DNA from 4 places in the Burkholderia sp. Tr-20390 genome. Region 3 is predicted to be linked to each of the others. Evidence: predicted binding sites of a transcription regulator. Region 3 holds the regulator's gene; each other region holds the start of a gene.
The links. Region 3 encodes HrcA, which represses chaperone genes, less so after heat shock. Its sites were predicted from a motif close to TTAGCACTCNNNNNNNNNGAGTGCTAA; they were not measured.
Positions count from the first base shown of each region.

Region 1 (7,494 bases), on a different contig from region 3:
GCCCGTCGTTCCGCCGCATCGTGTTCGGGATGTCAAAGGCCGACGTGAAGGCGCTCGCGATCGACGGCACGCGCATCATCAAGGAACACGCCGCCGCGCGCCCCGACACGCAGTGGACCTTCCAGTACTCGCCGGAAACCTTCAGCATGACCGAGCTGACGTTCGCGCGCGAGATCTGCGACGCGGTCGCGCAGACCTGGCGGCCGACCCGCGATCACAAGATGATCGTCAACCTGCCGGCCACCGTCGAAGCCGCGAGCCCGAACGTGTTCGCCGACCAGATCGAGTGGATGGACCGCAACCTCGCGTACCGCGACAGCATCGTGTTGTCCGTGCATCCGCACAACGATCGCGGCACCGCGGTCGCGGCGGCCGAACTCGCGCTGCTCGCGGGCGCCGACCGCATCGAGGGCTGCCTGTTCGGCAATGGCGAACGCACCGGCAACGTCGATCTCGTCACGCTCGCGCTGAATCTCTACACGCAGGGCGTCGATCCGGGCCTCGATTTCTCCGACATCGACGCGGTGCGCCGCGTCGTCGAACGCTGCAACCAGATTCCCGTGCATCCGCGCCACCCGTATGCGGGCGACTTCGTGTTCACCGCGTTCTCGGGCTCGCACCAGGACGCGATCCGCAAGGGCTTCGCGCAGCAGCGCCCCGACGCGGCCTGGGAAGTGCCGTACCTGCCGATCGACCCGGCCGACCTCGGCCGCAGCTATGACGCGGTGATCCGCGTGAACAGCCAGTCCGGCAAGGGCGGCGCGACGTTCCTGCTCGAACGCGGGATGGGCTTCACGCCCACGCGCCGCGTGCAGATCGAATTCAGCCATGCGGTGCAGACGCTCGCCGACGCGTCCGGCGAGGAAGTGACCGGCGACGCGATCTGCGCGTTGTTCGCGCGCGAATTCTTCGACACCGACGGGCCGGCCGAGCGACACGGCAACGGCGTGCGCTGGCAGAACCGCGAGATCGCGGCAGTGCCCGCGCCAGACACGACGCCCGACGAGGCCGTGCGACGTTTGGCCGCGGCATTCGCGGCGGCCGCCGGCGCCGCGATCGACGTCGCGTCGTGCGAACACGCCCGCACGACGGATGGACGGATCGCGGTATCGGTCGGCTGCCGGGTCGGCGATGCGCCGCTGCGGCACGGCGTCGGCCTGCACGCCGATGCGGCGAGCGCCGCGCTCGACGCGGTGGTCAGCGCGATCAACCGCTCGGCATGGCACTGCGCGGATCGCCGCGCGGCGGCCTGAGCGGCAGGTTCCGTTTCAGGGTTCAAACGTCAGCGAGCGGGGCGTGACCGCCCGTGCGCCGCGCGATCCGCGTCGCACGAGGCAGCAAAAAGCGGCCCAGAAGGCCGCTTCGGTCGGGACATGAAAAGAAGCGCCACGCGCGCTCATGTCTCGGTCGCGCACCGCGTCGCCTGCCACGCGAACAGGCTCCAGCGGCCCTGTTGGTGGGTGTGGACGGAGGTATAGGCAATCGGGAAGACCAGGCCGCCGTTGTTCGTTTCCATCTCGATCAACGCGCGCCCGGTGACGACGCAGGTTTCATCGCCGACGGGCAGCACGTCCTGCGACTGGATTTCGATCTGGCGATAGCGGCGGCGGCCGGCGACGATGGCGTCGATGAACTGCTGCTTGGTTTCGCGTTTGCCGTTGGTGTGGACGAAGAACACCTTGTCCGACAAAAGCGTGTCGAGCGCCTCGCCGTCCCCGTCCACCATCGCCCGGAACCGATCGCGCTCGAGCGCGCGGATCGCATCGACCACCTTCGCCATCGCCTGACTCCTCGGCAACGCGCACGCCGTGCGCGGGCGTGCGGATCAGAAGTTGTACTGCAAGTAGAACTGGTGGAAATTTATACCAGGATTCGGCTCTTTGATACCCGCGTTAGACACATGTTCAAAATGGTAGCCGACCTGATACTGTTGCCGTTGGCCGAACTGCACGCCCACCCCCGCCGTCGGCGCGAACTGGAACGCGGTGCCCAACGAGAAGTGATCCGAGATCGTCGGGTGCGTCAGCAGCCTCACGCCGCCGCCGGCCTCGATGAACGGGCGGATCTCCCCGGCGCTCCTGATGAAGCGGAACATCGGCGTCACGCCGAATTCGCCGATGTTGCCGTGGACGTTGCCGCCCGTGTGCCAGTAGCCGGCGTGCCCTTCCACGACGAACGCGAAGTGCCAGCCGCCGATTTCCCACCAGTTCCAGCCCGGATCCCACACCACGCCGAGATCGGCCTTGTCGACCCCGCGGCGATCCGAAAAACCACCGCCCGCCTGAATCCCCCATCGATCCGCACATGCCGCACCCGATCCGGCCAGAAGGGACGCCGCCAGCATCGCGTGCAGCGCAAGCCGGCTGCGGGGCCGGCGATTCTTCTTATTGTTCATCTGTCACTCCAACTTTGGGGGTTGAATGGAGCCAGCCGCATCGGCCGGCTCAAGCGAACTGAATGGTATGGTAAAGGACTTTTCGGATCGGCATCACAAAGCGAAATGGCTTGCTTCCAAAACGACAAAAATTGAAATCGTCTACTGATTACCATCAGAAACAACGGCTTACGGAACTTCGCTTCGCCCCCTCTGTCGCAGAATAGACTATCGACTCGACTTGCTCGATAGAAAAAGCGGGAACTCCGATGCCCACGCTTGCTCTAAGGAATTAGCACTCGGTTTCCGGGAGTGCTAAGATGGCTCCCGGAATCTCATCCGAGACCGGGGGTTTGTCCCTGATTCCAAAGGAGTTTTTAGTGAGCAACGCCCTGACCCTCCCGAACACCCTGAGCCCGACGCCGGCCAAGGCCGCATCGGCAGGCTCGCTGGCGCTCGCAGCCCAATCGATGTTGCCGGGCCAGCTTGGCAACATCGACGCGTATATCCAGGCCGTCAATCGCATTCCGCTGCTGACGCCGGAAGAGGAACGCCAGTACGCGACCGAATTCCGCGAGGGCAACAACCTCGACTCGGCACGCCGCCTCGTGCTGTCGCACCTGCGGCTCGTCGTGTCGATCTCGCGCAACTATCTCGGCTACGGTCTCCCGCACGGCGACCTGATCCAGGAAGGCAACATCGGCCTGATGAAGGCCGTGAAGCGCTTCGATCCGGCCCAGAACGTGCGTCTCGTGTCGTACGCGATCCACTGGATCAAGGCCGAGATTCACGAGTACATCCTGCGCAACTGGCGCACGGTGAAGGTCGCGACGACGAAGGCGCAGCGCAAGCTGTTCTTCAACCTGCGCAGCCACAAGAAAGGCCTGCAGGCGATGACGCCCGAGGAAATCGACGGCCTCGCGAAGGAACTGAACGTCAAGCGCGAAGACGTGACCGAAATGGAAACGCGCCTGTCGGGCGGCGACATCGCGCTCGAAGGGCAGGTCGAGGACGGCGAGGAGTCGTACGCGCCGATCGCCTACCTGGCCGACTCGCACAACGAACCGACCGCCGTGCTGGCCGCGCGTCAGCGCGACACGCTGCAGACGGACGGCATCGCGCAGGCACTCGGCGCACTCGACGCGCGCAGCCGCCGCATCATCGAGGCGCGCTGGCTGCACGTCGACGACGACGGCTCGGGCGGCTCGACGCTGCACGATCTCGCCGCCGAGTTCGGTGTGTCGGCGGAACGCATCCGCCAGATCGAGGCGAGCGCGATGAAAAAGATGCGCACCGCCCTCGCCGAATACGCGTAAATCGCTGCGATTTAGAGCGCTTCATCAAAAACCGCTGCCCGACCGGCAGCGGTTTTTTTTCGCCCGTCTTTTCCGCTGCTTTTCATTCGCTGCCTCGTTCGTTTCTCGGCGCGTTTCAGTGCGGATTAATTGACCTGATTCGTCAGGTAATAGGCCGTTTGGGGGCCCCTTCCGCATAACCTTGATCTGCCTCAAGTTTCGGCCCGTGTTTCGCGACGGTCTGCCGCAGCGCAGCACTCGGCATCGGAAAGCCGTCCTTTTAAAATTGGCATGTCAGGCGCAAAAGGATTAAAACAGCTTCACGGCCGTCATAAATCCGACGTAAAGTCGCCCCAAATCAGATTTAAATCGATTCAGGATATTCGCCTTGATCTCGATCAATAAAGAGCCTGCGCCGCCGCCCGCGCGGCCGGCCGGCACGATCGGCTGGCGCGCGCGCATCGCCGCGTGGGCACGCGGCCCGACCCTCGCCCGCGACATCACCCTGGTGCTGATCGTCAAGCTGATCCTCCTGATGTCGCTCAAATACGCATTCTTCAATCATCCGCAGGCCGAGCACATGTCGTTGCCGCCTGCCGCCGTCGCCGAGAAGCTGCTCTCGGTACCGGCGCCTGCATCTACCGAGGGAGACCACCATGATAAGTAGTGAAGTCGTCGATCTGTCACGTCTGCAGTTCGGCATCACGGCGCTCTACCACTTCCTGTTCGTGCCGCTGACGCTCGGCCTGTCCTGGCTGCTCGTCATCATGGAAGCGGTGTACGTGATGACCGGCAAACAGGTCTACAAGGACATGACCCAGTTCTGGGGCAAGCTGTTCGGGATCAACTTCGCGATGGGCGTGACGACCGGCATCACGCTCGAATTCCAGTTCGGCACGAACTGGTCGTACTACTCGCACTATGTCGGCGACATCTTCGGCGTACCGCTCGCGGTAGAAGGCCTGATGGCGTTCTTCCTCGAATCGACGTTCGTCGGCCTGTTCTTCTTCGGCTGGAACCGCCTGTCGAAGGTCAAGCACCTGATGGTCACGTTCCTCGTCGCGCTCGGCTCGAACCTGTCCGCGCTGTGGATCCTCGTCGCGAACGGCTGGATGAACAACCCGGTCGGCGCCGAGTTCAACTACCAGACGATGCGCATGGAGATGACGAGCCTGTTCGACGTGCTGTTCAACCCGGTCGCGCAGGTGAAGTTCGTGCACACGGTGTCGGCCGGCTATGTGTCGGCGGCGATGTTCGTGCTCGGCGTGTCGTCGTGGTACCTGCTGAAGAAGCGCGACGTCGACTTCGCGCTGCGCTCGTTCGCGGTCGCGGCCGGCTTCGGCCTCGCGGCGACGCTGTGCGTGATCGTGCTCGGTGACGAATCGGGCTATACGACCGGCGAAGTGCAGAAGATGAAGCTCGCCGCGATCGAATCCGAATGGGAAACGCAGCCGGCACCCGCATCGTTCACGCTGATCGGCATCCCGAACCAGGAAGAACAGCGCACCGACTATGCGATCAAGATCCCGTACGCGCTCGGCCTGATCGCGACGCGCTCGATCGACGAACCGGTGATCGGCCTGCGCGAGCTCGCGAAGCACAGCGAGGAGCACATCCAGAGCGGGATGGTCGCGTACGGCGCGCTGCAGAAGATCAAGCAGGGCGACACGAGCGACGCGACCCGCGCGCTGTTCGACCAGCACAAGCAGTATCTCGGCTACGGGCTGATGCTCAAGCAGTTCACGCCGAACGTGGTCGACGCGACGCCCGAGCAGATCAAGGCCGCCGCGAAGAAGACGATCCCGCCGGTCGCGCCCGTGTTCTTCTCGTTCCGGATCATGGTGGCCCTCGGCTTCCTGTTCGTCGCGACGTTCATCGCCGCGTTCTGGTTCTGCGCGCGCCGCGAACTGCTGCAGGACAACCGCCGCTGGTTCCTCCGCTATGCGGTGTGGGCGATCCCGCTGCCGTGGATCGCGATCGAATTCGGCTGGATCGTCGCCGAGCTCGGCCGCCAGCCGTGGACGATCGCCGGCGTGCTGCCGACGCACCTGTCCGCGTCGAGCCTGCAGCCGAGCGACCTGTACCTGAGTCTCGCGGGCTTCATCCTGTTCTATACCGCGCTGTTCGTCATCGAGATCAAGCTGATGTTCAAGTACGCGCGCCTCGGCCCGTCGTCGCTGCATACCGGCCGCTATCACCACGAAATCGCGGCCGCCAGCGAGCGCGCCACGGCGTGAGCACGCACCTGAAACGGAACAAGGAATCGCTATGGACTATGCAACTCTCAAGCTGATCTGGTGGCTGCTCGTCGGCGTGCTGCTGATCGGCTTCGCCGTCACCGACGGCTTCGACATGGGCGCGACCGCGCTGCTGCCGTTCCTCGGCAAGACCGACGAGGAGCGCCGCATCATCGTCAACACCGTCGGCGCGACGTGGGAAGGTAACCAGGTGTGGCTGATCACGGCCGGCGGCGCGATGTTCGCGGCCTGGCCGCTCGTCTACGCGGCGTCGTTCTCCGGCTTCTACTTCGCGATGCTGCTCGTGCTGTTCGCGCTGTTCTTCCGGCCGGTGGGCTTCGACTACCGCAGCAAGCGGCCCGACCCGCGCTGGCGTGCGGGCTGGGACTGGGGCCTGTTCGTCGGCGGCTTCGTGCCGGCGCTCGTGTTCGGCGTCGCGTTCGGCAACCTGCTGCAAGGCGTGCCGTTCAAGTTCGACAGCGACCTGCGCGTGACCTACTACGGCGGCTTCTGGGCGCTGCTGAACCCGTTCGCGCTGCTGTGCGGGCTCGTCAGCCTCACGATGCTCGTCGCGCACGGTGCGGCCTTCATCAAGATGAAGACGGACGGCGTGATCGCGCGCCGTGCGTCGGTCGCGCTGCGCGTGGCGTCGTTCCTCGCGGTCGTGCTGTTCGTGCTGGCCGGCGTGCTGGTCGCGTCGACCATCGGCGGCTTCCACATCACGCACGCCGCGCCCACCGATACGGTCGCGAACCCGCTGCTCAAGGACGTCGCCGCCGGCTCGGGCCTGTGGCTCGCGAACTACGGCGAATTCCCGTGGATGATCGCGGCGCCCGTCGTCGCGATCGCGGGTGGCCTGATCGCGTTGCTGCTCGCCGGCTCGAAGCAGGAGAAGACGGCGTTCTTCTGCACAGGCCTGATGATCACCGGCGTGATCCTGACCGCCGGCTTCTCGATGTTCCCGTTCATCATGCCGTCGTCGCTCGACCCGCGCAGCAGCCTGACCGTGTGGGATTCCACGTCGAGCCACATGACGCTGCAGGTGATGCTGTTCGCGGTGATCGTGTTCCTGCCGATCGTCCTGCTCTACACGAGCTGGGTGTATCGCGTGATGCGCGGCAAGGTCACGCGCGAGGTGCTCGAAGAGAACAAGCATTCGCTGTATTGATGCTTTGAACCGGGCCGGGGCGCGCACGCGCCCTCGCCCACCGTTTCGCAAGGAGTCGGATCATGTGGTATTTCAGCTGGATTCTCGGTATCGGCGTCGCGCTGTCGTTCGGCATCGTCAATGCGATGTGGCTCGAAGCGCGGCAGAAGACGCAGGAAGCACGCGTTCGCCACGACTGATGCGCGCGCGGCCGATCGCGCCGCCGCCGTCCGGAAGGAACCTCGCCTCGCGCGAGGTTTTTTTTCGCCTCCGGCCGGCTGGACAGGCCCGCCGGTGCGATGCCAATTTAGCGCCAGATTGATACCACTTGAATACCAATAAAAGGTTTCATAAGATCTTTGGACACGGCCGCTGACAGGCCGAATCCTTCCGGGTGGGGGAGACATGCGAATCCCGAATGTGGCGCGCGCTGGCGCGCCG
Region 1 covers NZ_JAAGPC010000047.1:1,091-8,584, reverse strand. Annotated here, with positions in the region: gene leuA (2-isopropylmalate synthase) at 1-1,253, shown strand, start outside; gene G3N98_RS15340 (nuclear transport factor 2 family protein) at 1,397-1,780, opposite strand; gene G3N98_RS15335 (acyloxyacyl hydrolase) at 1,826-2,395, opposite strand; gene rpoH (RNA polymerase sigma factor RpoH) at 2,755-3,690, shown strand; gene cydP (cytochrome oxidase putative small subunit CydP) at 4,058-4,336, shown strand; gene G3N98_RS15320 (cytochrome ubiquinol oxidase subunit I) at 4,326-5,906, shown strand; gene cydB (cytochrome d ubiquinol oxidase subunit II) at 5,938-7,074, shown strand; gene cydX (cytochrome bd-I oxidase subunit CydX) at 7,137-7,253, shown strand.
Region 1: the regulator HrcA is predicted to act here: its motif matches at 2,667-2,693, upstream of rpoH (RNA polymerase sigma factor RpoH).

Region 2 (7,494 bases), on a different contig from region 3:
TTGGCAACAACTACGACAAGTACGGCTCGACGAATCCGATCGTGCGGCGCCTCATGCGAGGATTCGACGACGCGTTGACCGATTTCGTGACGCAGGCAGCACCGTCGTCGATCCATGAAATCGGCTGTGGCGAGGGCTACTGGGTCCTGCGGTGGCGACAACAGGGCCTTCAGGCCACGGGAAGCGATTTTTCTGCTCGCGTGATCGAGCTGGCACAGGAGAACGCCGTGACGCAGTGCGTCGACCCGGCGCATTTCTCCCGTCAGGACGTCTATCGGGTCGGTGCTCAGGACATACAAGCGGATCTCGTCGTCTGTTGCGAAGTCCTGGAACATCTCGAGCAGCCGGAAGTCGCGCTGCGCAACATCGCGACGCTCGGCGCTCGCCACGTGATTTTCAGCGTTCCGCGCGAACCGGTCTGGAGCGCGATGAATCTCGCGCGAGGCAAATATATCTCCGCACTCGGGAACACGCCCGGCCACATACAGCGCTGGTCGAAACGGGCATTCATCGAATTCGTTTCCACGCGCTTCGACATCTTGTGCGTGCGCACCCCGTTGCCGTGGACGATGTTGCTTTGCCGCCCTCACAGCGCCGCACGGTAGTGAAGTTAGGTAAGCAGCAACGGCGCCGGATACACCTCGCCGGTAGCGCGCTGGGCGCACTCGGCACGATCTTCGTCGGAACGAAGCTTGTCGAGTACAGCCGCCAGCTTTCGCTCGACACTTTCTCGGCCGTTACCTGGGGGGCCGTAGCGACACTCAGTGCCGGTTACGGGGCTTGCGGCCTGCTGCTTGCACTCGCCTGGCGGCAGTTGCTCACCCACCAAGGGGTCACGCCGTCGCGCCTCTGGGCGATCAGGACGTACGGCGTCTCGCAGCTTGCCAAATATGCGCCGGGCAACATTTTCCATCTCGCTGGCCGACAAGCGATCTGCGTCGCTGCAGGCCTGCCTGCATGGCCCGTTGCCAAATCGATCGGATGGGAACTCGCGGTCATCGCGTCGACCGCCCTTCCGTTTGCACTGATGGCGGCACCGCTCAAATGGACGGCGATCGGTACGGCAACCGCCATCGCTGCGTTCGCGGGCGTGCTTGCCATTGCCGTGTCGGGCATCCGTGCCCGCTGGTCCCTTTGCGTTGCCCGGGCGGTATCGCTGTATGCAGTGTTTCTGCTCGTGTCCGGGCTGATCTTCAGCGCCCTGCTGGCGATCACGATGCAGCACGCGAAGATCGACACGCACGGTGCCGCATTCTGGTTGCCCGTATGCGGTGCCTACGTCATTGCCTGGCTCGCCGGGCTTGTCACGCCCGGCGCACCCGCGGGCGTGGGCGTTCGCGAAGCCGTCCTGTACTGGCTGATGCATGGTGTCGTCGGACAAGCGGACCTCATCACCGCTATCGTCCTCGGCCGCTTGGTGACGGTAGCCGGCGACTTGATGTTCTTTGTCGGCGCCGCCCTGGCGCCCAGGCCCCCGCACTGACCCGGATATGCGTACCACTCCAACAAGCCAGCGTCCGTTTGGATCAACCGTGCGCGAGTCGCTGCCGTTCGCAGTCGCACTATCGATTGTCGCCGTCATCTACGGGGCCGTGCCATTCATCGCCCTTCCGACACTCGGTCAGGCATTGTGGATTTCGTCGTTCGCCCAATCCTTCGTGAACAGCGGCTGGCCATCGATCTTCGCCCACAATTTCGGCCTCCCCGCCCCCGCGCCGATTGCGTTCGGCCTATCAGGCGCGCTGGTGGAAAGCGCCGTGCTTGCGGCCACGCCGCTGAACCCCGCCGACGCCTACAGCACGACCACGTTGCTGTTCTTGGCGCTCGCGATGTGGGGCTCGAAACGCTATGCATCGGCTCTGGGCGCCCCCGCGCGATATGCGCTGGCGTTGGCCGTGGTGTGGGCGACCATGCCGGTCATTTGGGCGCACTCCGGCTATTCGATGCTGTCGATCGGGATCGCGCTGTTGCCGCTTTATCTGTGGACGACGCACCGGCTTTGCGAAGCGATCGACGCACAACGCACACGGACGATCGCGATATCGGCGCTCGCCCTTGTGGCAGTCGCATGCCTGGCTGTCTTTACCGACGGTTATACGTTCGTCATGTTCGCCTTCGGCGCACTCGTCCAGTATGCGGGCGGCCTCAAGCGCTCGAGTGGCCGCAGGGTACGCCTGCTTGGCGTCGGCATGCCGATTTATGCTGCGGGCTTCGGACTCGCGTTCGTGCTTTACCGTCAATTCGTCGGCACGCAGAGCTTCACCGCAGATCCGCTGTCCGTATTCCGCGGCTTCGGCGTCGACATCACCATGCTCGTACGGCCAACCCAAGGACTGCTGGGGATATGGGATGTACTCCGCGTCAGCACCCCGAGAAGCGATTCGGCCTACTTCGGCGACGCCTCCGTGTGGGTCACGACGTTCATCGCCCCCATCGCCATGGCAGGCTTGGCCGGATTCGCGCTGTCGAACAACAAGACCCATGGCGTTCCGCTGCTGGTGCTTGGCATGCTTGCAACGTACCTCGCGCTCGGGCCGTCATTGAAAGTCCATTCCGTGCGGCCCGATGCCGACCGGGCTGCAGGCAACTTCCAGGCCACGATGCCGCCCGAGTATGCAGTCGCGCCCACCGGAACGGCCTATCTGTCCACGCACGTACCGGGCTTCAGGAACATGCGCGCGTCGTATCGATGGTCCGCCCTGACCGTTCTGGCATTCTGGGCATTGTTCGTCTTGCTGATCGCGGAGTTGTCGCGTCGCGACAGAAACAAGGCCGCGTGGTGGCTGTTGGGCCTGGTGATGGCGTCCAACCTCCCGAATCCGGAATCAGGGCTCGCGTATTCCGAAGTCCGCCATTACGAACATCAGGTGCTGCTGCATGCGCCGCTGCACTTCCGCGATCAGTTCGCGCAGCTCGACCAGTCGATCGTCGCCGACTTCCGGCAGGATGCCCCGAAGGATGGCATCACCGCGTTTTTCCCCCAGGGCAACGACTTTCTCGCCGCCTATCTGGCCGCTGCATCCAATACACGCACCTACAACATCGGCGGCGACAAGAACGTTGCGCTGGCACAGGCGCACTGGCCCGCATCCATCTCGACACTGTTCGCGTCCGACACGACGACGCTCGCCGGCAACATCGAACGCACCCTCGCGGATCGCAGCGCCCGCGCCGTGGTCATCAGCTACGTCGACCTGCTATGGAATGCACATCAATGGCCACCGTCATCGGCAGAGCTGGCCCAAGCTCGCGCACGCTACGCCCCGGCAGTGAATACGCTCTCCGCCAATCCCCGTTTCGTCGTGAAGGAGCGACCCTACTACGCGTTGGTCATCGCGCGTGAATAGCACAGGGGACGGGCTCACATCGAGTATCAGCCGCCCGCTTTCAGCCTGCATCAAATCCACACGCCCATAAAAAAAGACCCGCATCGCTGCGGGTCTTTTTCTTTGGCTGGAGCACGCATCGCTGCGCGCTCCGGACACCATCGACCGAAGTCGATTACATGTCCATGCCCATGCCGCCCATGCCGCCCGGCATGCCGCCCGGCATCGGTGCATCTTCCTTCGGCAGTTCAGCAACAGCTGCGTCCGTCGTCAGCAGCAGGCCTGCAACCGACGCTGCGTTCTGCAGTGCGGTACGCGTGACCTTGGTCGGGTCGACAACACCGGCTTCGACCATGTCGACGTACTCGCCCGTCGCTGCGTTGTAGCCGTAGTTGCCCTGGCCTGCAGCAACTGCCGCCACCACGACGCTGGCTTCTTCGCCGCCGTTCGTGACGATCTGGCGCAGCGGCTCTTCCATTGCGCGCAGCACGATCTTGATGCCGGCGTTTTGATCGGCGTTAGCGCCGGTCAGGCCTGCGATCGCGGTGCGAGCGCGGATCAGCGCAACGCCGCCACCTGCCACGATGCCTTCTTCCACAGCTGCGCGCGTGGCGTGCAGTGCGTCTTCGACACGTGCCTTCTTTTCCTTCATTTCGACTTCGGTCGCGGCACCGACCTTGATCACTGCAACACCGCCAGCCAGCTTGGCCACGCGCTCTTGCAGCTTTTCACGGTCGTAGTCCGACGTCGCTTCTTCGATTTGCGCGCGCACTTGCTTCACGCGTGCTTCGATGTTCACGGCTTCGCCTGCGCCGTCGATGATCGTCGTGTTTTCCTTGCCCACTTCGATGCGCTTCGCCTGGCCCAGTTCTGCCAGCGTTGCCTTCTCGAGCGTCAGGCCGGTTTCTTCCGCGATCACCTGGCCGCCGGTCAGGATCGCGATGTCTTCCAGCATCGCCTTGCGACGGTCGCCGAAGCCCGGCGCCTTGACCGCAACGGTCTTCAGGATGCCGCGGATGTTGTTGACGACCAGCGTTGCGAGCGCTTCGCCTTCGATGTCTTCAGCGATGATCAGCAGCGGACGGCCAGCCTTCGCGACTTGCTCGAGTACCGGCAGCAGATCACGGATGTTCGACACCTTCTTGTCGTGCAGCAGCACGAACGGGTTGTCGAGGACGGCGACTTGCTTTTCCGGGTTGTTGATGAAGTACGGCGACAGGTAGCCGCGGTCGAATTGCATGCCTTCGACGACGTCGAGTTCGTCAGCCAGCGACTTGCCGTCTTCGACGGTGATGACGCCTTCCTTGCCGACCTTGTCCATCGCTTCAGCGATGCGATCGCCGATCGACGTGTCGCTGTTCGCCGAGATCGAGCCGACCTGTGCGATTTCCTTGTTGGTCGTGCACGGCTTGCTGATCTTCTTCAGCTCTTCGACAGCCGCTGCGACTGCCTTGTCGATGCCGCGCTTCAGGTCCATCGGGTTCATGCCCGATGCGACGTACTTCATGCCTTCGCGAACGATCGATTGCGCGAGGACGGTTGCCGTCGTCGTGCCGTCGCCTGCGTTGTCGCTGGTCTTGGAAGCGACTTCCTTGACCATTTGCGCGCCCATGTTCTGGAGCTTGTCCTTCAGCTCGATTTCCTTCGCGACCGACACACCGTCCTTGGTGACCGTCGGGCCGCCGAAGCTGCGCTCGAGCACCACGTTGCGGCCCTTCGGACCCAGCGTGACCTTGACTGCGTTGGCGAGAATGTTCACGCCTTCGACCATCTTCGAACGGGCGGAATCGCCGAATACGACGTCTTTAGCTGCCATCTTCTAACTCCTTGAATTCTTGGGAATATGTACCGTCGGTGGACGCTTACTTCGCGTTGACCACGGCCATGATGTCTTCTTCGCGCATGACCAGCAGTTCGCTGCCGTCGACCTTCACGGTCTGGCCTGCGTACTTGCCGAACAGGACGCGATCGCCGACCTTCACGTCGAGCGCGATCGGGGCGCCCTTGTCGTCGCGCTTGCCCGGGCCGACGGCCAGGACTTCGCCCTGGTCCGGCTTTTCAGCAGCGGCGTCGGGGATCACGATGCCCGAGGCGGTCTTGGTTTCCTGATCCAGGCGCTTGACGATCACGCGATCGTGCAAAGGACGAAGGTTCATATTCACTCCTCTCTTGACTGAGATTGAAGAACGCTTAGGGAATCTGCCCGGCTTATCGCCCGGCAGAGAATTGTTAGCACTCTCGTGCAGCGAGTGCTAATTATATGGACGGGTTTTGACAAATTCAAGAAGGGGAACCGGACGAATTTTCGGGGCGGGGACGGGGCGGAAAAAGCACGTGGATCCGACAAAAAACCCTTTGAAAACAAACCCCGACAAGCGCCACCCAGCCTTGCCGGCGGGGCCGCGCGGCCCCGGAATCCCATCCAGCCCCGTTTGGACACCGGGAAAGCACGGAGTTCCTGCGATCGGCGGCATCACTCGATACATTCCGTGGCGGCGTCGATTCCGTCCGCCCGCACACGCCATCCGGTGCCCGCCAGTTGCCGCCTGTGCCCCGCCCCGAGGATCCATCGATCCGCATCGAAGCATTCATTTTCATTACGGCGATATTTACGGTTTACCTCGGCACTAAACACGTGTCGGGGCCCATCCGTAAGGACGCGGATTACATTCAGTAATTTAGATGCGAATCATTCTCGTTTACATTGACATTCCCATTCGACACTCCTACGATGCGCCGCGTTGCGTTCATCTTCATGCCCTGGCCGATCGGTGCCGAGCGTCCGGACAGCGACCGACAAGCAGGATTCCACACTAATTAGAACCAGGGATTTGATATGAAGTTTGCATCGTTCCAGGGAGACAACATCCGTGCCCGGATGCGCCCCGCCGCCTGCGCGGCCATCCTCGCGTGTGCCTCGTTCGCGAGCGGCGCGGCGTTCGCCGACGTGCCGGTCGACGCCCAGCCGGAAGCCCCCGAGGCCGACCTGGCGATCCAGGCGAAGCCGACCAACATGTGGACCGGCATCTGGACGCGCCAGAGCCTGCTCGGCGACATGGGCGGCATCCGCCCGTGGCTCGGCAAGTACGGCGCGACGCTGCAGATCACCGAAACCAGCGAGTACCTCGCGAACCTGCGCGGCGGCCTGAACCGCGGCGGCGCCTACGACGGGCTGACGACCGCCACCCTGACGGTCGACACGCAGAAGGCAATCGGCCTGCCCGGCGGCACGTTCAACGTCAGCGCGCTGCAGATCCACGGCACCAACCTGAGTGCGCGGAACCTCGGCACGCTCAACACCGCGAGCGGCATCGAGGCGCAGGGCACGACGCGCTTGTGGGAGCTGTGGTACCAGCAGTCGTTCCTCGACAAGCGCGTCGACGTGAAGATCGGCCAGCAGAGCCTGGACCAGGAATTCATGGTCAGCACGTATGCGAACACGTTCGTCAACACGATGTTCGGCTGGCCCGCGCTGCCCTCCTACGACCTGCCGAACGGCGGCCCCGCGTATCCGCTCGCGGGCCTCGGCGTGCGCGTACGCGCGCAGATCACGCCGAAGCTCACCGCGCTCGCGGGCGTGTTCGACGGCGATCCGCTCGGCAACAACCCGAGCAACCTGAGCGGCACCAACTTCAACCTGCACAACGGCGCGCTCTATATCGGCGAACTGCAGTACGCGCTGAACCAGCCGTCCGACGGCGAAATGGACACCGGCCGCTCGAACGGGCTGCCGGGTACCTACAAGATCGGCGTCTGGTATCACAACGGCCGCTTCGCGGACCAGAACGTGGGCACCGACGGGCTGTCGCTCGCGGACCCCGCGTCGAACGGCGACGCCCAGCAGCGTCACGGCAACTACAGCTTCTACGCAGTGGCCGACCAGATGATCTGGCGCCCCGACCCGACCGGCCCGCGCAGCCTCGGCGTGTTTGCGCGCGTGATGGGCGCGCCGGGCGACCGCAACCTGGTGAGCTTCTCCGCCAACGCGGGGATCGTGCTGAAGGCGCCGTTCGCCGGCCGCGACAACGACAGCGTCGGCCTCGGCGTCACGTACATCCAGGTCGGCAACCACGTGACCGACCTCGACCAGACCGCGCGAGCGTTCGCGACCGGCCCGTACGGCGTGCGCACCCGCGAGACGACGCTCGAGGCGACCTACCAGTACCAG
Region 2 covers NZ_JAAGPC010000152.1:10,351-17,844, reverse strand. Annotated here, with positions in the region: gene G3N98_RS29925 (class I SAM-dependent methyltransferase) at 1-605, shown strand, start outside; gene G3N98_RS29920 (hypothetical protein) at 563-1,483, shown strand; gene G3N98_RS29915 (hypothetical protein) at 1,533-3,347, shown strand; gene groL (chaperonin GroEL) at 3,502-5,142, opposite strand; gene groES (co-chaperone GroES) at 5,189-5,482, opposite strand; gene G3N98_RS29900 (carbohydrate porin) at 6,163-7,494, shown strand, end outside.
Region 2: the regulator HrcA is predicted to act here: its motif matches at 5,556-5,582, upstream of groES (co-chaperone GroES).

Region 3 (7,494 bases):
CCTCGAGCGACTTCAGCGACGCTTCGATGGCTTCCTTCTCGCCCGCGTCCAGCTTGTCGCCGTACTCGGTCAGCGCCTTCTTCGTGCTGTGGACCAGCGCGTCGCCCTGGTTGCGCGAATCAGCCAGCTCGCGCAGCTTGTGATCTTCCGCTGCGTTCGCTTCCGCGTCCTTGATCATCTGGTCGATTTCAGCCTCGGACAGACCCGAGTTCGCCTTGATCGTGATCTTGTTTTCCTTGCCGGTCGCCTTGTCCTTCGCGCCGACGTGCAGGATGCCGTTCGCGTCGATGTCGAAGGTCACTTCGATCTGCGGCACGCCGCGCGGTGCCGGCGGGATGCCCTCGAGGTTGAACTCGCCGAGCAGCTTGTTGCCGGCTGCCATTTCGCGTTCGCCCTGGAACACCTTGATCGTCACGGCGCCCTGGTTGTCGTCCGCCGTCGAGTACACCTGGGCATGCTTCGTCGGGATCGTCGTGTTCTTGCTGATCATCTTCGTCATCACGCCGCCGAGCGTCTCGATGCCGAGCGACAGCGGGGTCACGTCGAGCAGCAGCACGTCCTTGCGGTCGCCCGACAGGACCTGGCCCTGGATCGCCGCGCCGACTGCGACGGCTTCGTCCGGGTTCACGTCACGGCGCGGATCCTTGCCGAAGAATTCCTTCACCTTCTCCAGCACCTTCGGCATGCGCGTCTGGCCGCCGACCAGGATCACGTCGTCGATGTCCGACACCTTGACGCCTGCGTCCTTGATCGCGATGCGGCACGGTTCGATCGTGCGCTCGACGAGGTCTTCCACCAGCGCTTCCAGCTTCGCGCGGGTGATCTTCAGGTTCAAGTGCTTCGGGCCCGACGCGTCAGCCGTGATGTACGGCAGGTTGATTTCGGTCTGCTGGCTCGACGACAGCTCGATCTTCGCCTTTTCAGCGGCTTCCTTCAGGCGCTGCAGCGCGAGCACGTCCTTCGACAGGTCGACGCCCTGCTCCTTCTTGAACTCGCCGATGATGTAATCGATGATGCGCTGGTCGAAGTCTTCGCCGCCGAGGAACGTGTCGCCGTTGGTCGACAGCACTTCGAACTGCATTTCGCCGTCGACGTCCGCGATTTCGATGATCGACACGTCGAACGTACCGCCGCCGAGGTCATACACGGCGATCTTGCGGTCGCCCTTCTCGGCCTTGTCGAGGCCGAACGCGAGCGCAGCCGCGGTCGGCTCGTTGATGATCCGCTTGACTTCGAGGCCCGCGATGCGGCCGGCGTCCTTGGTTGCCTGGCGCTGGCTGTCGTTGAAGTACGCCGGCACCGTGATCACGGCTTCCGTGACCGGCTCGCCGAGGTAGTCTTCGGCCGTCTTCTTCATCTTGCGCAGCACTTCCGCCGACACTTGCGGCGGCGCGAGCTTCTCGCCGTGTGCCTCGACCCATGCATCGCCGTTGTCGGCCTTGATGATGGCGTACGGCATCAGGCCGATGTCCTTCTGGACTTCCTTCTCTTCGAAGCGGCGGCCGATCAGGCGCTTCACGGCGAACAGCGTGTTCTTCGGGTTGGTCACCGACTGGCGCTTGGCCGGTGCGCCGACCAGCACTTCGTTGTCGTCCATGTAGGCGATGATCGACGGCGTGGTGCGCGTGCCTTCCGAGTTCTCGATGACCTTGACCTGGTTGCCTTCCATGATGGCGACGCACGAGTTCGTGGTGCCGAGGTCAATACCGATGATCTTTCCCATTTTTTCCTAATCTCCAGAAATGCTTGTTTGCTGCGCAAAACCCCGCGTTTTGTGGCGGTTTCGCGCGCCAGAATTCAACTCTGTTCCCGAAATGCGTCCGTCCGGTTCGTTTTCAAGACCCGACGTGCGATGCGGATATTAAATTTTTTCAATCGCTGCCGGCTAGCGGATCGCCGCCCGCCGCGGCGATTTTCGCGCGTGCCGCCGACACCGCTGCCTGGAACTGCGCGAGGCCATGCCAGCCCGTCGCGCGGCCGAGCCGCTTGCCGCGGTGGAAGAAGAACCACGTCGGCACGCCGTGCAGCCCGAAGCGGCGCCCCAGCTGGTGGTGTTCGTACACGTTGCAATGGAACCACTTCAGGTCCAGCGCGCGGATCGCGTCGGGCTGGGCGAGCATCGCCTTCTTCGCGATCTCGCAGTTGAAGCAGTCGACGCCCCAGAAGAACACCACCGCGAGCGCATCGCCCGCGCCGTCGATCGCCGCGTCGAACGTGCCGGCGTCCAGCGCCTGCATGTCGAACGCGTCGAACGCGGCCGGATCGACGCCGGCTGGCAGCATCGCGACGGCCTTACTTCGGCTGCGCGACGGTGACGAGCGCCGGACGCAGCACGCGGTCGGCGATCATGTAGCCCTTTTGCAGCACGGTGACGACGGTGTTCGGCTCCTGGTCGGCCGGCACCATCGAAATGGCCTGGTGCTGGTGCGGATCGAACTTCTCGCCAACCGGGTTCAGCGCGACGACGCGGCCCTTCTCGAGCGCGCTCGTCAGCTGGCGCAGCGTCAGCTCGACGCCTTCGCGCACCTTCGCGATGTCGCCGGACGTATCGTTGACGGCCGCTTCCAGGCTGTCCAGCACGGGCAGCAGGTGCTCCGCAAAGCTCTCGATCGCGAACTTGTGCGCCTTCGAGACGTCGTCCTGCGCGCGGCGGCGGACGTTCTCGGTTTCGGCCTTCGCCCGCAGGAAGCTCTCCTGCAGCTCGGCGACCTTGGCTTGAGCCTCCGCGAGCGCCGCGTCGGCTGCTTCGGCGGCGGGAGCAGCGCCTTGCGCCGCCTGCTTCTCGCTGCCGATCTCTTCGGCCGATTGGGATGCCGGGTTCTCTTGCGTGTTTTCCATGTCGCTGAAAGTCGATTAGAGGTTGAAGCCAAATCGGCAACCGCCGGACCGTATATCCGGTGGCACCGCACATTGCTGGTGCAAATAAGGGTGAAAACGACGATTTCAAGAGGGTTATTCGCCGGCATTCTCCAATACCGCGAAACAACCGCGCGTCACGCCGGGGCATCGGCCGCATAGTCCGCCAGATCGGGCGAAACGGCCGGTAACAACGCTTACCCGGCAAGTACTAGCTTGGCACAGGCCCGCTGCACTACACTCCACTCAAGCGTCGGAAAAGCGTGTTTACCCCTAGCTGACTGACGCCTGACATCCACCTGGCGCCGTTTTCACCCTTCTTCTCGAGGGGAGTACCATGAAACTGACGTTTGCGATCTCGGTGGTCGCGCTGGTACTCATTGCCGGCACCACCACCATCTGCCTGTCGGGAGCCGTCACCGACCGCACGACCGAATACGGAAGCGCGCGGGCGACATTCGACCAGATGTTCAGCTCCCACCAGAAAATCTGTCGATGATGCGCCGGTCGCGCTTCGTCGGCCGGCCGTGCAATTCGGCTGCCGGCTCGCGATACGTGCGGCGCCGCTCCAGTTCGGCGAGCCGCGCGGCCCGCCCCGCTTCCGTCTCCGCGTAAAGCGTCTGCGCGACGCTCGCCGGCCCGCGCACGTCGCACACGCCAAGCACGGCAACGTGCCAGACGATGCCGTCGATCGCAATCTCGACCTCGTCGCCCACCCGCACTTCCTTCGCCGGCTTGACCGCCGCGCCGCCAATCTTCACGTGCCCCTTGTCGACCGCATCGGTCGCGAGCGAGCGCGTCTTGAAGAACCGGGCCGCCCACAGCCATTTGTCGATGCGCAGCTTCGCGCCCGGCTCGGTCGAAATCTTGTAATTCATCGCGCTCAACTCACCGTTTCGGGCTGCGCGGCCTTGACCGGCCAGCCCTGCAGATTCTCGGCGACGATCTCGCCGAGCGCGCCGATCCACGCGGATGCGCCATTCAGGCACGGAATCCGGTGGAACGCCTTGCCGCCGCCGGCGAGGAACTCGTCGCGCACCTCCATGCCGATCTCCTCGATCGTCTCCAGGCAGTCGGCCGTGAAACCGGGACAGAACACGTCGGCCCGCCGCACGCCGGCCTCGCCGAACTCGCGCAGCGTCGGCGCGGTGTAAGGCTGCAGCCATTCGGCCTTGCCGAAACGCGACTGGAACGTGACGCGGCATTCGGTCGTCGACAGCCCGAGCGCGGCCATCAGCAGCGCGCCTGTCTGCTGGCATTGGTCGTGATAGGGGTCGCCGAGGTCGAGCGTGCGCTTCGGCACGCCGTGAAAGCTCAGCACGAGCTTGTCGCCGGCCGCGAAATCGGGCCGGCCGTGCTGCGCCCAATACTGGCGCACCTGCTCGGCCAGCGCATGGATATAGGCCGGATGGTCGGCGTAGTGCCGCACCGTGCGCACCTCGGGCTGGTTGCGCATGCGCGCGAGCGCGTGGAAGGCGGCGTCGAACGCCGTGGCGGTGGTCGACGCCGAGTATTGCGGATACATCGGCATCAGCAGCACGCGCTCGACGCCCGCCCGCTTGAACTGCGCGAGCGCGTGCGAAATGTTCGGGCTGCCGTAGCGCATCGCATAGTCGACCATCACGTGATAGCCGTTCGACGTGAGCAGATGCCGCACGCTGTCGGTCTGGCGCTCCGTGTACACGCGCAGCGGCGAGCCCTCGGGCATCCAGACCGCCGCGTATTTCTTCGCGGACGCCCGGCCGCGCAGCGGCAGGATGAGCGTGCGCAGCAGCACCTGCCAGACGGCCTGCGGAATCTCGACGACCCGCGGATCCGACAGGAATTCGGCCAGGTAGCGCCGCACCGCGCGCGGTGTCGGGGCGTCGGGCGTGCCGAGATTGATCAGCAGCACACCGATGCGATGGGCAGCCGCGGTGCTCGAAGGCGGCTCAAGATCGAAACGCATGGGCAATTACGTGCTCGGGGCACGGGACCGGACGGCTCTCAATTATAGCGGGCCGCTCCGCGCCGGTCGGCTGGCCGTTCGGCCGACTGCCGGCACACGCGGTGCCGCGGCACGATGACGGGGCAGGATCGGGCTAGCGACCGCAGGCTACTGCTGGCTCAGCGTGAGCGACAGCAGGCGCGCGGTGATGTCGACGATCGGTATCACGCGGTTGTACGCCATGCGGGTCGGGCCGATCACGCCGAGCGTGCCGACGATCTGCCCGTTCACCTCGTAAGGCGCGGTAACGACGCTCATTTCCTCGATCGGCACGAGCGTCGATTCGCCGCCAATGAAGATCTGCACGCCCTGGGCGTGGCTCGACACGTCGAGCAGTTGCAGGAGGCCCGTCTTTTGGTCGAATACGTCGAACAGCTTGCGCAGTCGCGCCATGTCGGACGAGAGATCCGCCACTTCGAGCAGGTTGCGCTCGCCGGAAATCAGCACGGTGTCCTCGGTGTCGGGCACCTCGGTGCTGGCCGTCACGGCGGCGTGCATCAGCGCGGTCATGTCGCCGCGCAACTGGTCGATCTCGTCGCGCAGGCGGCGGCGCACCTCGTCGAACGACAGGCCGGCGAAATGCGCGTTGATGTAGTTGGACGCCTCGGTCAGTTGCGACGGCGAGTAATCGCGCGGCGTCGCGAGCATCCGGTTCTGCACGTCGCCCTCGGGCGTGACGATGATCAGCAGGATGCGCTTGTCCGACAGGCGCATGAACTCGATCTGCTTGAACACGTGGCTGCGGCGCGGCGTCAGCACCACGCCCGCGAACTGCGACAGGTTCGACAGCACGCTCGCGGCGGCCGCCACCACCCGCTGCTGCGGCTCGCCGGCCTGCAGCGTGTTCTGCACCTGCCGCGCGACGGCTTCGGCGTCGATCGGCGCCTCGACCGTCAGCATCGTGTCGACGAACAGCCGGTAGCCGCGCGGCGTCGGCACGCGGCCGGCCGACGTGTGCGGGCTCGACACGAGGCCGAGCTCCTCCAGGTCGGACATCACGTTGCGGATCGTTGCCGGGCTCAGCTCGAGCCCGGAGTAACGGGACAACGTGCGCGATCCGACTGGCTGACCGTCGGCGATATACCGTTCGATCAGGGTTTTCAGGAGGGTTCGTGCGCGAGGATCTAGCATGGTGGAAAATTTTAGCGCAACCGCGCGACCGCGGCGAGTGGCGTCGGCTACCGTTGCGCGGGCCGGCCCGATCCGGCCCCGACCGCGCACAGCCGGTTCTTTTCGTCAACGAGCTATGGTGTAATGCCGGCATGAAAACCGGTAATCAGTTCAACACTGTCGCGCTCGTCGGCCGGAGCAACACGCCGAACATCGCCGAGCCGCTCGCCACGCTGGCCGCCTGCGTCGCCAAGCGGGGCTTCGAGGTCGTCTTCGAAGCCGAGACCGCGCGCGAGATCGGCATCACCGGCTACCCGGCGCTGACGCCGGCCGAAATCGGGGCGCGTGCCGATGTGGCGGTCGTGCTGGGCGGCGACGGGACGATGCTCGGCATCGGCCGTCAGCTCGCGCCGTACAAGACACCGCTGATCGGGATCAACCACGGGCGGCTCGGCTTCATCACCGATATCGCGGCGGCCGACATGCAGGCGCTCGTCCCGGTGATCCTGTCGGGCAAGTTCGAGCGCGAGGAGCGCGCGCTGCTCGAGGCCCGGATCATGCGCGACGGCGAACCGATCTACCACGCGCTCGCCTTCAACGACGTCGTCGTGAACCGCAGCGGCTTCTCCGGGATGGTCGAGCTGCGCGCATCGGTCGACGGCCGGTACATGTACAACCAGCGTTCGGACGGCCTGATCGTCGCCACGCCGACCGGCTCGACCGCTTACGCGCTGTCGTCGGCCGGCCCGATCCTCCATCCGCAGCTGGCGGGCATCGTGCTCGTGCCGATCGCGCCGCACGCGCTGTCGAACCGGCCGATCGTGCTGCCCGACGATTCGAAAATCGCGATCCAGATCGTCGGCGGGCGCGACGTCAACGTGAACTTCGACATGCAGTCGTTCACCGCGCTCGAACTGAACGACACGATCGAGGTGCGCCGCTCGAAGCACACGGTGCCGTTCCTGCACCCGATCGGCTACAGCTACTACGCGACGCTGCGCAAGAAGCTGCACTGGAACGAACACGCCTCGAACGAAGACGACAAGGCGTCCTGACGCCGCTCTGCCCGACACCATGCTCCGCCACCTCTCGATCCGCGACTTCGTCATCGTCGCCGCGCTCGATCTCGAATTCGACAGCGGCTTTTCCGTCTTTTCCGGTGAAACCGGCGCCGGGAAATCGATCCTGATCGACGCCCTCGCCCTCGCGCTCGGCGAACGTGCCGACGCGAGCGTCGTGCGCACCGGCTGCAGCCGCGCCGACATCACCGCCGAGTTCACGCCGCACGACCGCGTCGCGCGCTGGCTCGACGAACACGCGTTCGACACCGAGGACACCGTGATGCTGCGCCGCGTGATCGATGCGAACGGCCGGTCGCGCGCGTTCATCAACGGCACCAGCGCGACGCTCGCGCAGCTGCGCGAGCTCGGCGAGATGCTCGTCGACATCCACGGCCAGCATGCGCACCAGCTGCTGATGCGGCCGGATGCGCAGCGCGAGCTGTTCGATACGCACGCGGGGCTCGTCGCCGAGGCCGCGAA
Region 3 covers NZ_JAAGPC010000085.1:10,828-18,321, forward strand. Annotated here, with positions in the region: gene dnaK (molecular chaperone DnaK) at 1-1,723, opposite strand, end outside; gene G3N98_RS22290 (thioredoxin family protein) at 1,872-2,282, opposite strand; gene grpE (nucleotide exchange factor GrpE) at 2,293-2,838, opposite strand; gene G3N98_RS22300 (hypothetical protein) at 3,194-3,355, shown strand; gene G3N98_RS22305 (RNA-binding S4 domain-containing protein) at 3,327-3,734, opposite strand; gene hemH (ferrochelatase) at 3,740-4,804, opposite strand; gene hrcA (heat-inducible transcriptional repressor HrcA) at 4,952-5,974, opposite strand; gene G3N98_RS22320 (NAD kinase) at 6,106-7,008, shown strand; gene recN (DNA repair protein RecN) at 7,028-7,494, shown strand, end outside.

Region 4 (7,494 bases), on a different contig from region 3:
TACGTGCGTTGCATCAGCTGGTGAATCTCGCCGGGCGTCAGCGCGTCGCGCGATGCCTGCCGGAACGGGCGTTCGCTGAAACACCGCGCCGCGTCGGCGAGCAGTTCGAGATGTGCGCGGTTGTCTTCCTGCGGCAGGACCAGCACGATGAACTCGCGCACGGGCTTGCGATCCGGTGCGTTGAAGCTGAACGGATACTGCGCGCGAACGAACAGCGCGATGGCCGAGCGAAGACCCGCGACACGCGCATGCGGAATCGCGACGCCCTGGCCGAGGCCGGTCGAGCCGAGTTGCTCGCGCTTCGTCAGTTCGGTCCTGATCCGTTCCGCGGATACGCCGCTGCTGCGCTCGACATAGCGCGCGACGAGGTCGAACAACTGGATCGCGCTTTCGACCGGTACGTCGAGCAGGATGTGGTTCGGCGGGCACGCGTCGGCCAGCCGGGTCGCGAACGGTGCGCCGCCGCGTCGGTAGGGAAGGTCGGGTTGGCCGCCGGCGGCGGCCTGCTGCGTTTGCATGCGGATCTCTCCGTGTCGGGATGACAGGGAAATCCTAGACAAAACCGCGTAAAGACGGTGTTAGATACGAGCGGGCCCGGCATTAAAATTGTGTATCGATTGCCGGTGGAACCGGGCCCGAAACGTAGCGCTTCAGGTACCCGACAGCACGAACGGCAGCGTCGTCAGCAGAAACACCGAAATGCCGACGACCGGCGCACCGAACGCGATCGCCGCGAACGCCACCGCGGCGCTGGTCAGCACGAGCGTTCTCGACACCCGTCGGTGCCGGTCGTGTGCAGCCGCCCTGTCATCGCGGATTGCATCGGTCCGCGTACCGATCACGTGTTTCCAGAACGTCAGGCCAAGCATGATGGCTCCTGTATGAAAGATGGCCGGGGCTGGGCGCGCGACGCGCCCGCCAGGCGGGTCAACAACGCTTGAGCTTGAGCACGCGCGAGATCTGCCCGGGCGTGAAGCTGCTGTTGCGCACGTAAGGCGCGCAGTCGAGCGGAGCGGTGAGTGATTCGCTGACGACGTACTGGCCGACGAAGCGGTACGCGTCGGTGGCGATGCGGATGAACACCGGAATCGAGTCGCGTTGCGCGGCGAGCGTCCTGCCGGCCGCCCGCGCGGATGCGCTGCCGTCGCAGAGGATCACGTCGGGTGCGTGCGGGTTGAGGTCCGTGCGCAGGCAGGCGGCCACGACCTTGCCGTTCTTCGTCGGCAGGAATGCCTGTTTGCTGCCGCCGCACGCGGTGTGGATGAATTCGCGGGTGTACTGCTTGTCGATCTCGAACATGATCGGTCTCCGGTATCGGGACTATCCGTTGGTTAAATCAGGTATGCAAAGCAATGCGATCGGATCGACATTTATGATGCAGGCATGCCAATCGATCGTTGCCGGGGCGGCGGATCGATGGCGCGTCGTGAGGCGGGAGTTTCCGCGCGAACACGCTTGCATCGCGCGATGCGCGGCTAACGCATCGACGTCGTGTTCAAGCGTGCACGGGAAGGACTACGGCGCGCACCGTCCGCCTGCTGGCAGGACGGTGGCTCGGGAAAAGAGACGCAGGCGTCCTGCCGGTCAGGCAGAAAAGCAACTCGGCGGGCGAGGACTTCGGATGCGCATGTGCGTACTCGGTGAGGGATGGATTGCGAACACATTCTAGTGAACGCATGCGCGGGCGCAAGTAAAAAGGTCGTAAAGGTTGTGTAGTCCGTGCGGTCCGGCGCACCAGGCAAAAAAACGCGTGACGACTATCGTCGCCACGCGTTTCCGATTGATTCAGGACGGCGCGCATGCCGGCGAACCGGCATACGCGTCGGGTCGTCAGAAATCAAACCCCGGCCCACCCGCACCCGGGCCGCCCGGCGCCGCCGCCGGTGCCGCGTCCTTCGGCGCCTCGAACACGGTCGCATCGGTCGTCAGCAGCAGCCCCGCGACCGACGCCGCGTTCTGCAGCGCCGTGCGCGTGACCTTGGTCGGATCGAGCACGCCCGATTCGACGAGGTCGCCGTATTCACCGGTCTGCGCGTTGTACCCGAAGTTGCCCGAGCCTTCGGCCACCTTCGCGACGACGACGCTCGCTTCCTCGCCCGCGTTCGTGACGATCTGGCGCAGCGGTTCCTCGAGCGCGCGCAGCACGATCTTGATGCCCGCGTTCTGGTCGGCGTTCACGCCCTGCAGTTCGCGGATCGCCTGCCGCACGCGGATCAGCGCGACGCCGCCGCCTGGCACGATGCCTTCCTCGACGGCCGCGCGCGTCGCGTGCAGCGCGTCGTCGACGCGGTCCTTCTTCTCCTTCACTTCGATCTCGGTGGCCCCGCCGACCTTGATCACCGCCACGCCGCCCGCGAGCTTCGCGACGCGTTCCTGCAGTTTTTCACGGTCGTAGTCCGACGTGGCTTCGTCGATCTGCACGCGGATCTGCTTCACGCGCGCTTCGATGTTCTTCGCATCGCCCGCGCCGTCGATCACGGTCGTGTTTTCCTTGCCGACCTCGATGCGCTTCGCCTGGCCGAGTTCGGCGAGCGTCGCCTTCTCGAGCGTCAGGCCCGTTTCCTCGGCGATCACCTGCCCGCCGGTGAGGATCGCGATGTCCTCGAGCAGCGCCTTGCGGCGGTCGCCGAAGCCCGGCGCCTTCACGGCGACCGTCTTCAGGATGCCGCGGATGTTGTTCACGACCAGCGTCGCGAGCGCTTCGCCTTCGACGTCTTCCGCGATGATCAGCAGCGGCCGGCCCGACTTCGCGACCTGTTCGAGCACCGGCAGCAGGTCGCGGATGTTCGAGATCTTCTTGTCGTGCAGCAGGATGTACGGGCTTTCGATCTCGGCGATCTGCTTGTCCGGGTTGTTGATGAAGTACGGCGACAGGTAGCCGCGATCGAACTGCAGCCCTTCGACCACGTCGAGCTCGTCCGCGAGCGACTTGCCGTCCTCGACGGTGATCACGCCTTCCTTGCCGACACGGTCGATCGCTTCCGCGATGCGCTGGCCGATCGATTCCTCACCGTTCGCGGAGATCGTCGCGACCTGCGCGATCTCCTTGCTCGTGGTGGTCGGGCGGCTGATCTTCTTCAGCTCGTCGACGGCCGCCGCGACGGCCTTGTCGATGCCGCGCTTCAGGTCGAGCGGGTTGAGCCCGGCCGCGACGTATTTCTGGCCTTCACGCACGATCGCCTGCGCGAGCACGGTGGCCGTCGTGGTGCCGTCGCCGGCGGCGTCGCTCGTGCGCGACGCGACTTCCTTCACGAGCTGCGCGCCGATGTTCTGCAGCTTGTCCGCGAGTTCGATTTCCTTCGCGACCGATACGCCGTCCTTCGTGACGACCGGCGCGCCGAAGCTGCGTTCGAGCACGACGTTGCGGCCCTTCGGCCCGAGCGTGACCTTTACCGCGTTCGCGAGAATGTTCACGCCTTCCGTCAGCTTCGCCCGTGCGACGTCGCTGAAAATGATTTCCTTCGCTGCCATGATTGCGCTCCGTTATTGATTGACGACCGCGACGATGTCTTCTTCGCGCAGCACGAGAAACTCGTTGCCGTCCACCTTGACGGCTTGCCCCGCGTACTTGCCGAACAGCACGCGCTCGCCGACCTGCAGGTCGGGCACGATGCGCTGGCCGTCCGTATCCTTGCGGCCGGGGCCGACGGCGATCACTTCACCCTGGTCGGGCTTTTCCGCCGCGCTGTCGGGGATCACGATGCCCGATGCGGTGGTGGTTTCCTGGTCGAGTCGTTTCACGATCACGCGGTCGTGCAAGGGGCGTAGGCTCATTGGTTCGTCCTGTGCTGATCTGTTGAATTGGGCTGGCACTCTTTAACAGAGAGTGCTGACGAGTATAAAAATGCGCGGCGGCGCGATCCAATAACGGATTCCGAAATGCATTCGCGCCGTCGTGCAAAAGCGCGTTGCCTCCGCTATTGCGAAACGGCCTGCTGCGCGGTCGGCGCGCAGACCGGGTGGATCGTCTCGCCGGCGAGCACGCGCTTCACGAACGGAATCGAATCGACGAGCGACGCGTTCACGGTGCCGTTGTGTTCGCGGCCCGCATACAGGTGCGCCTCGACGGTCGTGCCGGCCGCGCACGCGTCCTTCGCAAGCGCGAGTTCGAGCGGCGCGAGCCCGTCGTCCGCGCCCGCGCCGATGAAGACGGGCGTGGCGATCTTCAGCGTCGGGTATTTCAGGTATTCGTCCCACCAGGCCTTCAGCCGTGCATCGCCGCCGGGCTTGACGGTGTTCGCGTGCGTGAGGTGCGCGAGCGCCGCGTCGTCCTCGAGCGACGCGAGGCAACTGATGCGCGACTGTTCGAGGATCGGCAATGCCTGGTCGGTCAGCACCTCGTCCGCGCGCAGCGACGGGTCGATCTGCTGCGCGGAGAGCACCGAATAGAACTGGTACGCGAGCGTCGGATCGACGCGCTCGGGATCGCGCCGGTACGCGCTCTCGAACTTCGGCAGCGACGCGAGCGTGGCGGGCGACGCGTTGTAGATCGTGCCGGTGGCAACGGTCGCGCGGATCGCGAGTTCGGGCGCATAGGTGGGTGCGTAGCCGGCCGCCGCGAACACGGCCGAGCCGCCTTGCGACTGGCCGACGAGCACGACCTCGTTCGCGAGGCCCGGCACGCCGCCGAGCACCGCGCGCACGCTGTCGAGCAGCGTGTAGCTGTTCGAGCGGTTGTTGAGCTGCGGATTCGGGCCGGGCGTGCCGAGCCCCTGGTAGTCGGTCGCGACGACCGCGAACCCTTGCTGAAGCCACGCGTTCAGGTAGCGCACGTCGCGATACGAGCGGCCGAACCACGATGGCGCGCAGATGTCGGCCATCCCGAACGTGCCGTGCGCCCACGCGACGATCGGCCAGCCGCCGGCCGGCGGCGTGCCGCGCGGCACGAACAGCGCGCCCGACACGGCGATCGGCGTGCGGCCGCCGACGCCGTCGGTCGATGCATAGAGGATGCGCAACTGGTGGCCGGCGCTCGCGAGCCCGAGCGTCGCCGGCAGCGGCTCGGTGCGCAACAGCACGCCGGGCGTCGCCGGAATGTCGCGGTCCCATGTGTAGAACGCGGACACGCGGCCGTCGCCCTGCAACGGATCGGGCGCAGGCACGCGGCCGGGGGAAGCTGCATGCGAGAGGAGAGACGAGACGGCGAGCGCCGAAGCCAGCAGGGTGCGCGCGGCGTACCCGCGCAGGGGGAGGAGCGTCATGGTCGGATGGGTGTCGGTAAAGTCGGATCGGGCGCGCCGGACAGCGCGCGGCGCGGGCCGACCTCGACGCAAGTTTCGAACCAGCGCAGCCGTTGGGCGCGTGGCGCGAGACACGACGGGCCGCTGCGCCGTACGGCGAGCCGCGCACGCTTTCGGCGGCTGCGCGTCGAGCAGCAATCCGGGCCGGCAGGCTGTTGCTCCCGCAACAGAGGCGCACGCAGGGATCGCACGGTGCGCGTCGTGCAAAAAACGCACGCGCACCGCGCCACGGGTCTTCGGCGCATGCCTGCCCGGCTGGCACGATTGCTGCTGATCCGGTGGCCGTGCTTTGCAGCGTTATGGCATTGCGATGCGAGCCCATCTATCTACCCGATCAAGGAACCCGTCCTCATGCCAGTCACCTCAACCATCGACAGCGGCGAACTCGTGGCATTCGTCGAGCGCGCCACGCGCGAATTCACGCAGGCCGAGCGCGTGCTGAAGGACACGCGCACGCTGTCCGCGACCAACACGTTCCAGGCGTTCCAGCGCGTGCCGGGCACGGAACTCATCGTCGCGCTGTCGGCGCCGAGCCCGTGGGCCGCGTCGCGGGAGATCCAGCCCGTCGTCGTGACGTTCGACGGCGACGTGCTGCACGGCGACGCGCGTGCGGGCGGCAACGGGCCGCGCTATGCGGACGTGTTCCGCGAGGCGCCGGAAGTCGGCGTCGTGATCCACGTGCACGGCCCGTACCTCGGCGCGTGGGCGAGCGCGCATCGCCCGCTGCCGATCCGCTATGCGCCGGCCGCGCGCTACACGCGGGCCCGCGAGATTCCGGTGTACGTCGATCGTCGCCCCGGCGAGCCGCGCTTCATCGTCGACACGATCCGCCGCGACCCCGAGGTGCCGGCGATCATCGAGGCGAACGGCGGCGCGACGTTCTGGGGTAAATCGATCCTCGACGTGTCGAAGTACATCCTGATCCTCGAGGAAGCCGCGTATTTCCAGGCGCTCGCGGAACCGCTCGGCGGCTCGCTCGAGTTCGGCCCGGGCGCGCTCGAGCAGCAATGGAAGATGACCGGCCTCGCGTGACCTCGTGCCGCGGCCGGCGCAATCCGGCCGCCGTCATACCGATAGCTCGATGAATTGGTTCGTGGCCGGCGCGCGCCTTGCTATCGTCGAACCTTCCCCGTTCAACACGCCGGTCGTGCCATGGCCATCTTCAGCTTGCCGGACCCGACTTCGCATGCGATCACGATTCGTGCGAAGGCGCTGACGTTCGACGATCCCAAATCGCGGGTGCTGCTCGAGCGCATCCAGCTCGTCGCGCCCAGCGACGCGACCGTGCTCGTCACCGGCGAGAGCGGCACCGGCAAGGAGCTGATCGCGCGCCTCGTGCACTCGCTGAGCGAGCGCCACGACGGCCCGTTCGTCGCGGTCAACTGCGGCGCGTTCTCCGAGACGCTGATCGAGAGCGAGCTGTTCGGCCACGAGCGCGGCGCGTTCACCGGCGCGATCAACAGCCAGCCCGGCTGGTTCGAATCCGCGAATCGCGGCACGCTGTTTCTCGACGAGGTGGGCGACCTGCCGCTGTCCGCGCAGGTGAAGCTGCTGCGCGTGCTGCAGGAGCGCGAGGTGACGCCGGTCGGCTCGCGCAAGACCGTGAAGATCGACGTGCGGCTCGTCGCGGCCACCAACGTGAATCTCGAAGCCGCGGTGCGCGCGGGCAATTTCCGCGAGGATCTGTACTACCGGCTCAACGTCGTGAAGCTGAGCCTGCTGCCGCTGCGCGAGCGGCCCGGCGACATCGCGCCGCTGATCGAACACTTCATCGACACCTACGCGAAGCGGCTGCGCGTGGCCGCGCCGACGCTGACGGACGCCGCGCGCGCCCGGTTGCATGCGCACGCATGGCCCGGCAACATCCGCGAACTCGAGAACGTGATCCACCACGCGGTGCTGATCTGCGCGGGCGGCGCGATCGACGTAAGCGACCTGCAGTTTTCCGCGCTGTCGCTGGCGCCCGATGCCGGTGATCCGCGCAGCACGGCGGCGGCACCACCGCGCCGTGCGCGCGACGTGGCCGAGGCGACCGATGCGCTGCGCCACGCGGTGATCGAACTGCTGGATCTCGGCACGCCGGCGCTGTGGCAGCACATCGAGGACACCGTCTACCGCAGCGTGTTCGACTACAGCGACCACAACCAGCTGCGCATGTCGCGCCTGCTCGATCAGTCGCGCAACATCGTGCGCGCGCGGCTCGCGCAGCTCGGCATCCTGAAGCCGCGCGACGCGGGCGACGCCGACGCCGACG
Region 4 covers NZ_JAAGPC010000187.1:2,608-10,101, forward strand. Annotated here, with positions in the region: gene G3N98_RS32630 (PTS sugar transporter subunit IIA) at 1-518, opposite strand, end outside; gene G3N98_RS32635 (hypothetical protein) at 651-869, opposite strand; gene G3N98_RS32640 (DUF6697 family protein) at 928-1,299, opposite strand; gene groL (chaperonin GroEL) at 1,831-3,471, opposite strand; gene G3N98_RS32650 (co-chaperone GroES) at 3,484-3,774, opposite strand; gene G3N98_RS32655 (alpha/beta fold hydrolase) at 3,918-5,201, opposite strand; gene G3N98_RS32660 (class II aldolase/adducin family protein) at 5,592-6,272, shown strand; gene G3N98_RS32665 (sigma 54-interacting transcriptional regulator) at 6,393-7,494, shown strand, end outside.
Region 4: the regulator HrcA is predicted to act here: its motif matches at 3,807-3,833, upstream of G3N98_RS32650 (co-chaperone GroES).